DNA from 3 places in the Pseudomonas sp. H2_D02 genome. Region 1 is predicted to be linked to each of the others. Evidence: predicted binding sites of a transcription regulator. Region 1 holds the regulator's gene; each other region holds the start of a gene.
The links. Region 1 encodes FliA, which starts transcription of late flagellar genes. Its sites were predicted from a motif close to CTAAAGTTTNNNNNNNNNNNGCCGNTAA; they were not measured.
Positions count from the first base shown of each region.

Region 2: a site for FliA is predicted at 1,992-2,019, ahead of AB4N42_RS19260 (methyl-accepting chemotaxis protein). Genes of this name have one in related genera too.
Region 3: a site for FliA is predicted at 1,602-1,629, ahead of flgM (flagellar biosynthesis anti-sigma factor FlgM). Genes of this name have one in related genera too.

Region 1 covers NZ_CP162816.1:2,474,146-2,477,419, reverse strand. Annotated here, with positions in the region: partial or broken gene AB4N42_RS11530 (chemotaxis protein CheA) at 1-268, opposite strand, end outside; gene AB4N42_RS11525 (protein phosphatase CheZ) at 297-1,082, opposite strand; gene AB4N42_RS11520 (chemotaxis response regulator CheY) at 1,101-1,472, opposite strand; gene fliA (RNA polymerase sigma factor FliA) at 1,640-2,383, opposite strand; gene fleN (flagellar synthesis regulator FleN) at 2,380-3,210, opposite strand.
Region 2 covers NZ_CP162816.1:4,214,510-4,217,783, forward strand. Annotated here, with positions in the region: gene AB4N42_RS19240 (LysR substrate-binding domain-containing protein) at 1-139, shown strand, start outside; gene AB4N42_RS19245 (MmcQ/YjbR family DNA-binding protein) at 136-486, shown strand; gene AB4N42_RS19250 (DUF1294 domain-containing protein) at 620-1,042, opposite strand; gene AB4N42_RS19255 (undecaprenyl-diphosphate phosphatase) at 1,039-1,869, opposite strand; gene AB4N42_RS19260 (methyl-accepting chemotaxis protein) at 2,140-3,274, shown strand, end outside.
Region 3 covers NZ_CP162816.1:5,420,637-5,423,910, forward strand. Annotated here, with positions in the region: gene AB4N42_RS24850 (chemotaxis protein CheV) at 1-662, opposite strand, end outside; gene flgA (flagellar basal body P-ring formation chaperone FlgA) at 740-1,504, shown strand; gene flgM (flagellar biosynthesis anti-sigma factor FlgM) at 1,666-1,980, shown strand; gene AB4N42_RS24865 (flagella synthesis protein FlgN) at 2,030-2,497, shown strand; gene AB4N42_RS24870 (flagellar brake protein) at 2,590-3,274, shown strand, end outside.

The sequences.
Region 1 (3,274 bases):
CCATCAGTTCCGAGTCGACGCGACGCTCACCCTTGCGCAGGATGTCGAACACGTTCTCGGCAATGTGGCAGCACTCCACCAGCTCATTGAGCTGGAGGAAGCCGGCGCCTCCTTTTACAGTGTGGAAACCGCGAAAAATTGCATTGAGCAGATCCGCATCATCAGGTCGGCTTTCCAGCTCGACCAGCTGTTCGGACAGTTGCTCTAGAATCTCGCCGGCCTCAACCAGGAAATCCTGAAGGATCTCTTCATCGGCGCCGAAGCTCATTAATGGCTGCTCCTAAAATAGGGCTAAATCAAAATCCAAGGCTGGACAGCAAATCGTCCACATCGTCCTGACCGGACACAACGTCTTCTCTTTTATCGGCATGAATCTGCGGACCTTCACCCTGAGAGAGATGTTTTTGTGGATCTTTTTCAGCAAGCATCGCTTCACGGTCGTGTTCGATGTCGGCAAAGCGGTCGACCTGGCTAGCCATCAACACCAGCTTGAGCAGATTGCTTTCCACTTCGGTGACCAGTTGGGTCACGCGCTTGATGACCTGACCGGTGAGGTCCTGGTAATCCTGGGCCAACAGAATGTCGTTGAGGTTGCTTGCCACGGCGCGGTTCTCGGCGCTGCTGCGTGTCAGGAAACCGTCGACCCGCCGGGCCAGCTCCCGAAATTCCTCGGCGCCGACTTCGCGACGCATGAACCGTCCCCAATCGGTGCTCAACGCCTGGGCTTCCTCGCTCAGGCCGTTGACCAGGGGCGTTGCGCTTTCCACCAGGTCCATGGTGCGGTTGGCCGCGGCTTCGGTCAGCTTGACCACATAGCCAAGGCGCTCGGTTGCGTCGGTAATCTGCGAGACTTCCTCGGCCTGCGGCATGTTCGGATCGATCTGGAAATTGACGATCGCGCTGTGCAGTTCACGGGTGAGCTTGCCGACTTCCTGGTACAGACCACGATCCCGGGTCTGGTTGAGCTCATGAATCATTTGAACCGCATCGCCGAAGCGGCCCTTTTCAAGGCTGTCGACCAGTTCGCGGGCATGTTTTTTCAGGGTCGATTCGAAATCGCCCATTGAAGATTCGTTGTCCATAGCTCCCCCGTGGCGCCGTTAACCGATGCGTTCGAAGATTTTTTCGATCTTCTCTTTCAACGCCTGGGCCGTGAAGGGTTTGACCACATAGCCGTTTACACCGGCCTGGGCCGCTTCGATGATCTGCTCGCGCTTGGCTTCGGCAGTCACCATCAGCACCGGGAGGTGCTTGAGTTTTTCGTCGGCGCGCACATGGCGCAGCAAGTCGATACCGGTCATGCCAGGCATGTTCCAGTCAGTCACCAGAAAGTCGATGCTCCCGCTGTTGAGAACCGGAATGGCAGTGGTGCCATCGTCGGCCTCGACCGTGTTGGTGAACCCAAGGTCACGCAACAGGTTTTTTATGATCCGCCGCATCGTTGAGAAGTCATCAACGATGAGGATTTTCATGTTCTTGTCCAATTCGACCTCCAAGCAGTCTTAAACGCGCCCAGCACCTGAACGCGCCATTTCAATCAATCCGGCACAACACTCGACAACGGTCTGGAGCACAACGGATGGAGACTGGCGTGGCACTTGCCATGCCTGCCCCGCTCGCAGCATCTCCGCACCGCCTGTCAGCGTGCTCGCCACTCCCCCAAACGCCCCCGCAAACGGGCCGCGCACTGGCTGTGTAACTGGCTGACCCGCGATTCGCTGACCCCCAGGACCTCACCGATTTCCTTGAGGTTCAGCTCTTCGTCGTAGTACAGCGCCAAGACCAGTCGCTCACGCTCCGGCAAATTGGCAATCGCTTCCGCCAACGCACTCTGGAAGCGTTCATCTTCCAGGTCGCGCGATGGCTCCATGTGAGCACTTGCGCCATCCTCATGCAGCCCTTCGTGTTCGCCGTCCTGCAACAGGTCGTCGAAACTGAACAGGCGACTGCCCAAGGTATCGTTCAAAATCCCGTAATAATCGTCGAGACTCAATTGGAGTTCGGCCGCAACCTCATGATCTTTAGCGTCACGCCCGGTTTTAGCTTCAATCGCGCGAATCGCGTCACTGACCATACGGGTATTGCGGTGCACTGAACGCGGTGCCCAATCGCCCTTGCGGACTTCATCGAGCATGGCGCCGCGAATGCGGATACCGGCATAGGTCTCGAAGCTGGCGCCTTTGCTGGCGTCGTATTTGTTCGCCACTTCCAGCAGGCCAATCATGCCCGCCTGGATCAGGTCTTCGACCTGGACACTGGCCGGCAAGCGTGCCAGCAAGTGATAGGCGATGCGCTTGACCAATGGCGCGTAACGCTCGATCAATTCGTACTGGGCGTCCCGTGCCGATTTTTTGTAGAGATGGTTGTAACCGCTGGCTGTCATAACACGGGCCCTGCTGTTTGTTGCACAAGACGCTCGACGAAAAATTCCAGATGCCCGCGTGGGTTGGCGGGCAGTGGCCAGGTATCGACCTTCTGGGCGATCGCCTTGAACGCCAGCGCGCATTTGGAACGTGGAAAGGCTTCATATACGGCACGTTGCTTCTGGACGGCCTTGCGTACGCTTTCGTCGTAAGGCACTGCGCCGACGTATTGTAGGGCGACGTCCAGGAAGCGATCCGTGACCTTTGTCAACTTGGCGAACAGGTTGCGTCCTTCCTGCGGGCTCTGGGCCATGTTGGCCAGGACGCGGAACCGGTTCATGCCATAGTCGCGGTTAAGCAGCTTGATCAGGGCGTAGGCGTCGGTGATGGACGTCGGTTCGTCGCAGACCACCAGCAGGACTTCCTGGGCGGCGCGGACAAAACTGACCACCGAGTCACCGATGCCGGCAGCCGTGTCGATCACCAGCACATCGAGGTTGTCGCCGATGTCGCTGAAAGCCTGGATCAGGCCGGCGTGCTGGGCCGGGGTCAGGTGCACCATGCTCTGGGTGCCGGAAGCGGCCGGCACGATGCGAATCCCGCCGGGCCCCTGCAGGAGCACGTCGCGCAGTTCACAGCGGCCTTCGATCACGTCCGCCAGGGTGCGCTTGGGTGTCAGCCCCAGCAGCACGTCGACGTTCGCCAGGCCCAGGTCGGCGTCCAGCAACATGACCCGTCGGCCTAGCTCTGCCAGGGCCAGGGACAAGTTCACTGACACGTTAGTCTTGCCGACGCCACCTTTGCCGCCGGTCACCGCGATCACCTGTACGGGATGCATGCTGCCCATGTTCGTTCTTTACCTTGTCTTACTTAGACGGAGGCCACATTACTGGCTGCGCGTTCACATATGG
Region 2 (3,274 bases), 1.7 Mb from region 1:
GCTGCTGCCCGGCTGGTCATCGCCCGATGGCTGGTTGCAGGCGGTTTATCCTCACCGGCGCGGTATGCTGCCGGCGGTGCGCGCCTGGATCGATCACCTGGTGGCGGCGTTCGAACAATGTGGAGACAAAACGATATGAGTTTGAGCGAAGAGGATGTCGCACAGTTTTGCCTGGGCTTGCCAGGGGCCAGGGAGGATTACAAATGGGGTGGCGTGCGGGTGTTTTCCATCGCCGGAAACAAGATGTTCGCCCTGCAGGGGCTGCGCAGCGATTCGTTGGCGTTCAAGGTCGACAAGGACCTGTTCCTCGGTCATTGCGACCGGCCAGGCATCCATCCGGCGCCTTATCTGGCCCGGGCGCAGTGGATCATCATGAACGTGCCCTACCCGCTGGGCGATGATGAGTTGCGCGGGTTGCTGCAGCGCTCCCATCAACTGGTGGTGAGCAAATTGCCGAAGCGGACGCAGGTTGGGTTGTTGCTGTAGCGGTGGCTGGCGGGTACAACCGACCTACTGTGGGAGCGAGCTTGCTCGCGATGAGGTCAGCCCAACCAGTATCAATATTGGATTGAAGACCGCAATCGCGAGCAAGCTCGCTCCCACAAGGGATGCGTGGCGGCTAGAACAACGCCAACAGATGCCCGCCCAGGAACAACTGGTCGACCCAGAATCCCTGGTGCAACAGCACGATGAACCAGAACACCACCTGGAACGACACCTTGCGGGTCTTGTGGCGAAACACCTGTTGCGCCAGCAACGCGCCGGGCCAGCCGCCGGCCAGTTCGACGGCGTGCAATACGTTTTCCGGCGTGCGCCAGGCGTCCGCCCGCGCCTTGCGCTTGTCGCTCCAGTAGAGCAGGAATGCCACCAGGCTGACGCTGCCATAGGCGACCATCGGCACCCAGGACTCGCCTTGCAGCCCGAGCAAAAGCGACCCCGTCAACGGCAACGCGCACAGCAGCGCGAAAACTGCCAATTTGAACCGCAGGTTCTGCACGGCTCCGCCGGTTTTATGCGCGGCGCGCCTGGCCGATTCGGTCATGGCTTGGCCGCTGACCAGTCCACCCAGCCAAACTGCCAGGTCGCCAGGATCAACAGGCCAAACGCGATCCGATACCAGGCAAATACCGCATAGCTGTGGCTGGCGATAAACCGCAACAAGCCTTTGACGGCGATCATGGCGAAGATGAACGCGGTGATGAAGCCAATGGCAAACACCGGGAAATCCGCCGGAACGAACAGTTCGCGGTATTTGTAGCCCGAGTAGACTGCCGCACCGACCATGGTCGGCATCGCCAGGAAGAACGAGAACTCGGTGGCGGTCTTGCGCGACAAGCCGAACAACAGGCCGCCGATGATGGTTGCCCCGGAGCGGGAGGTGCCGGGAATCATCGCGATGCACTGGGCCAGGCCGACTTTCAGGGCATCCTTCCACGTCATGTCATCCACGGTTTCGGCGTGGACCTGATGCTGGCGCCGTTCGGCCCAGAGCATCACGAACCCACCCAGCACCAGCGCGGTCGCGACGGTAATCGGGTTGAACAAGTAATGGTGGATCCAGTCGGCGAGCAGCACGCCCAAGATCACCGCCGGAAAGAAGGCAATCAGCAGGTTGGCGGTAAACCGACGGGCACCGGGTTGCGTCGGCAGGCCCAGCACCACATCGAAGATCTTGCGCCGAAACTCCCAGACCACCGCGAGGATCGCGCCGAGCTGGATGATGATGTTGAAAGCCATCGAACGCTCGCCCCCGAACTCGAGCAGGTCGGCAACGACGATCTGGTGCCCCGTGCTGGAAATCGGCAGGAACTCCGTCAGCCCCTCAACCACGCCAAGAATCAATGCCGAAAAGGCCGTCCACAAATCCATTCTTCCCCCAAAAACGCCTGTCTGTTCAGGCCTCATCACTATTTAAACGTCATGCAGGTGCACGTAGCGGCTGCACGATAACCGCGACCTTGCAAAAAAAACCAATGAAAAAGCAGAACCGACTCAGGTTTTGCGCTGCGGGGCCGAAATCCTATCAGACAAGCCCTGATAACGCTGCCGCGTCATGACCCAGGTCAATTCAGCAGGGCCGCCGAACGTTAAAGTGCCGGCCGTCGTTAATGACAAGAATAAGAACCGGAGTGACAGCGAATGAATAGCTTGCGCAGTGTATCGATCAGCCGACGCTTGTGGCTCATCCTGATCGTGGCGGTCGTGATGTTGTTCACGCTCGGCGCGTTGATGCTCAAACAGATCCACAGCGATCTGTATCAGGCCAAGGTCCAGAAAACCCAGCACGTGGTGCAGACCGCCAGCGGCGTGCTCACCTACTACCATGGCCTGGAAACCGCCGGCACCCTGACCCGCGAGGCCGCGCAAAAGCAGGCCCTCAGCGCCGTTCGCGGCCTGCGCTACAACCAGACGGATTATTTCTGGATCAACGACCTGACGCCGGTCATGGTCATGCACCCGGCCAACCCGAAGCTCGAAGGCCAGAACCTCTCGGCCATCCGCGACCCCAACGGGTATGCGCTGTTCAATGAAATGGTCGCCATCGCCAAGGCCAAGGGCGCCGGCATGATCAACTACCTCTGGCCGAAACCGGGCGCCGAGGCGCCGGTGGGCAAGACCTCCTATGTCCAGCTGTTCGAACCCTGGGGCTGGATCATCGGTTCCGGCGTCTACATAGATGACGTCCAGGCCGAGTTCCAGGCCCAACTGATCAAGGCCTCGCTCGTCGGCCTGGTGATCACTTTGCTGATGGGCCTGTTGTTGACCCTGATCGTACGCAGCATCGTCCGCCCTCTGCAGGAGACCGTAAACGCCATGGCCAACATCGCCAGTGGCGAAAGCGACCTGACTCGAACCCTCGATACCCATGGCCAGGATGAAGTCACCCAATTGGCGCGGCACTTCAACGCGTTCACCGCGAAACTGCGGCAAGTCGTCGGCCAGTTGCAGGTCTCGGCCAGCGCATTGGGGCAATCGTCCAGCGAATTGGGCAACGACGCCGCCCAGGCCCAGCAGCGCAGCCAGCAGCAATCGCAGCAAATGGAGCTGGTGGCAACCGCCATCAACGAAGTGACCTACGGCGTGCAGGACGTGGCGAAAAACGCCGAACACGCGGCCAGCGAGATGCGCGACGCCGAGTCCCAGGCCCAGCAAGGCCAGGTCAATATCGACGGCAGCCTGCAACAGATCGACCGGCTGTCCCAGACCATCGACCAGGCCGTGGAGGTGATCCGCACCCTGGCCAGTGAAAGCACCCAGATTGGCAGCGTGCTCG
Region 3 (3,274 bases), 2.9 Mb from region 1:
AGGTTGCGCAGGTAATCCAGCGCTTGCCGTCCGTCATTCAGGGCGATCACCTCGACGCCGACCGTCTGCAGGCAACGCGTGACCTGCTTGCGTGCCACCGACGAATCATCGACGGTCAGCACCCGCAGGGAAACCGCCTTGTGCTGCGTCTCGGCATCCACCACGCCGACGGAAATGGTCTCCGGCGTTGGCGCGACTTCGGCGAGGATTTTCTCCACGTCGATGATCTCCACCAACTGGTTGTCGACCCGCGTCACCGCCGTGAGGTAGTGGTCGCGCCCCGTCCCCTTGGGTGGCGGATGGATCTCTTCCCAGTTCATGTTGACGATGCGCTCCACCGACCGCACCAGGAACCCTTGGGTCTTGGTGTTGTACTCGGTGATGATCACAAACGGATTGCTCTGATCCAGCAACCGACCGGAACCGGTCGCCATCGCCAGGTCGAGAATCGGGATCGTCGCTCCCCGGATATTCGCCACACCGCACACGACGGGACTGGATTTAGGCATCAGGGTCAGCTTAGGGCATTGCAGCACTTCGCGAACCTTGAATACGTTAATTCCATACAACTGTTGGCCATCGAGACGGAACAACAACAGCTCCAGGCGATTCTGACCCACCAGCTGTGTGCGCTGGTTTACCGAATCCATCACTCCCGCCATGCCCTGACTCCTAATCACGCTAATGTGTCCGTCGCGCATTCATCACTAAACGGCACGGGGCTTGCTATTGAACCGGCATGAACGCACAAACGACATTTTCTCGACGCCTGACCACTCACTGCCGCCACTGGCTCGGTGCACTGCTGGCTGCCTGCCTGCTCGCTTCTGGCGGTCCTGCCGTCGGTGCTGCTGAAGTAACCTTGCCTGATCTCCTTATCGGCGTCACTCAGGGCTTTCTTGAGTTCACCGTAGAAGACTATCTGGCAACCAGTCAAACCGAAGGTCGCTACGAGATCGAAGTCAACCAGCTCGACCCGCGCCTGCGGATGCCAATGTGCGACAAGGAATTGACTGCCTCGCTGGAGAGTCCGGCCAGGCCGCTGGGCCGCGTCACGGTGAAGGTTCGTTGCGACAGCGCGGCCCCCTGGACGGTGTTCGTGCCCGCTCAAGTGCGCCTGTATCGCGAAATTGTCACCACCACTCGCCCGCTCAAGCGCGCCGGGATTGTCGAACCCCAGGACGTGGTGCTGCGTGAACGCGACGTCAGCCAGATCAGCCAGGGCTTCCTGACTTCCGTTGATGAAGCCATTGGTCAGAAACTTGTCCGACCAATGGTCGCTGACCAAGTGATCACGCAGGTACATCTGGAACAGGCCGAAGTGGTTCGCAAGGGCGACCAGGTGGTCATCACCGCCCGCAGTGGCACATTAGCCGTGCGGATGCCGGGCGAGGCCCTGTCCAACGGCGGCATGCGCGAACAGATTCGGGTGAAGAACCTCAACTCCCAACGAGTCATCAAGGCGCAAGTAATGGCGCCTGGCCAGGTGGAAGTGGCTATGTAAGGAGGGTAGACAGGCTGGCGCTTGACCTCGGTGTTCCCTAGACTGTGCCTTACGCAAAGGCAAGCGCAGACGTGCGCTCGTTCATTGAAAAATGAGCCTAAAGTTTTTTTGGGGATGGCCGAAAACATGGCAAGCGTCCAAATACCCAGAGGTTTTTTACCATGGTCATCGATTTCAATCGTTTAAACAGCTCCTCACCTGTGACAGGGACTGCGCGTACCAGCGCCAGCAAGGAAACCGCCGAAACCGGCAAATCCAAGCCAGCCGAACAGGCCGCCACTGTCAGCAATGGGGAATCGGTACACCTCAGCAATGAGGCTCAGCAGTTGCAGAAGGTCACTGACAAGCTGCGCGATCAACCTGTCGTCGACAACGCCCGCGTGGCCGCGTTGAAAGCAGCAATCGCCGATGGCAGCTATCAAGTCGACAGCAACCGCGTAGCCAGCAAGCTGCTCAACTTCGAAGCCCAGCGCTAGGCCGTCCGTCGGCGCCAGGCTTTTGGACGCTCAAGACCCAAGGCCAGCCATGCACGACACTAATTTGTTGCAACTGATCACCGACGACTTCGCTCCAGCACAACAATTGCTGGAGCTGTTGCAGACCGAAGCCCTGGCACTCCATGGGCGGGACATGCCTCTGCTGGAAAATATTCTGGCGCAGAAACAGGCATTGATCATTTTGCTCGACCAGCATGGCCGCAAGCGCAGCGAGATTCTCGCCAGCCTCAACCTGCCCGCAGACAACAACGGCCTTGAACAATTGGCCAGCCAATCGTCGGTTGGCGATCAGTTATTGTCCCAAAGCGCAGTGCTCAACGACCTGCTCAGCCAATGCCAGGCCGCCAACGCTCGAAACGGCCAATCCATCCAAATGCAACAGGCCGCCACCGCCAATCAGTTGCGCATCCTCAATGGCGGCGAAATCCCGACGCTGTATGACGCTCGCGGATCGACCGCGAAACTGGTCAAGCACCGTCCGCTCAGCCAGGCGTGACGCGAACGATGCCTGCGCACTATCAACGCGCGAAACATGCTGGCAAAATGCTGGCTCTTTGTAGTCGTATTTTGCTTGGAGATTGACCCACCGTGTTCAATGCCTCAAACGCGGAAGATGCTCCGCAGCCACCGAAGGTCCTTACCACGCCCCTGGAAATCTCCGGCAACCTGCGGATGCTGCAAGACAGTCATGATCCGCTGATCATTACTTTCCACGAGCGCAGCCAGCGCTTCCAGAGCTACCTGGTGGATGTTGATCGCGAGAAAAACACCATGGCCCTGGACGAGATGATCCCCCGGGACGGCGAACGCTTCCTGTTGGCGGGCGAGCCGTTTCGTGTCGAGGGCTTCCATGACGGCGTGCGTATCGCGTGGGAAGGCAATGGTCCGCTGACCATCGATGATTCCAACGACGGCCGCTGCTACCGCGGCGCCCTGCCCGAAGAAGTGGTCTATCACCAACGTCGCAACGCCTTTCGGGCTGCGTTGAAACTGGCGCAACTGGTGAGCGTGGAGTTGGGTGGCGACAAGCTCAAATCACCGGTCAATGGCCAACTGCTGGATATCTCCGCCACCGGCTGCAAGCTGCGCTTCGATGGCGACATCACCGAACGGCTGCAACTGGGCCAGGTTTATGAACGCTTCATCGCCGCCCTGCCATTCGGCAACATGACCGCGCCGGTGGAATTGCGTTACCTGCATTTTGAAGAGCGGATCAATACCACGTTCGCCGGTGTACGCTTCCACAACATCAGCGGCCTGGTGCAGCGCCAGG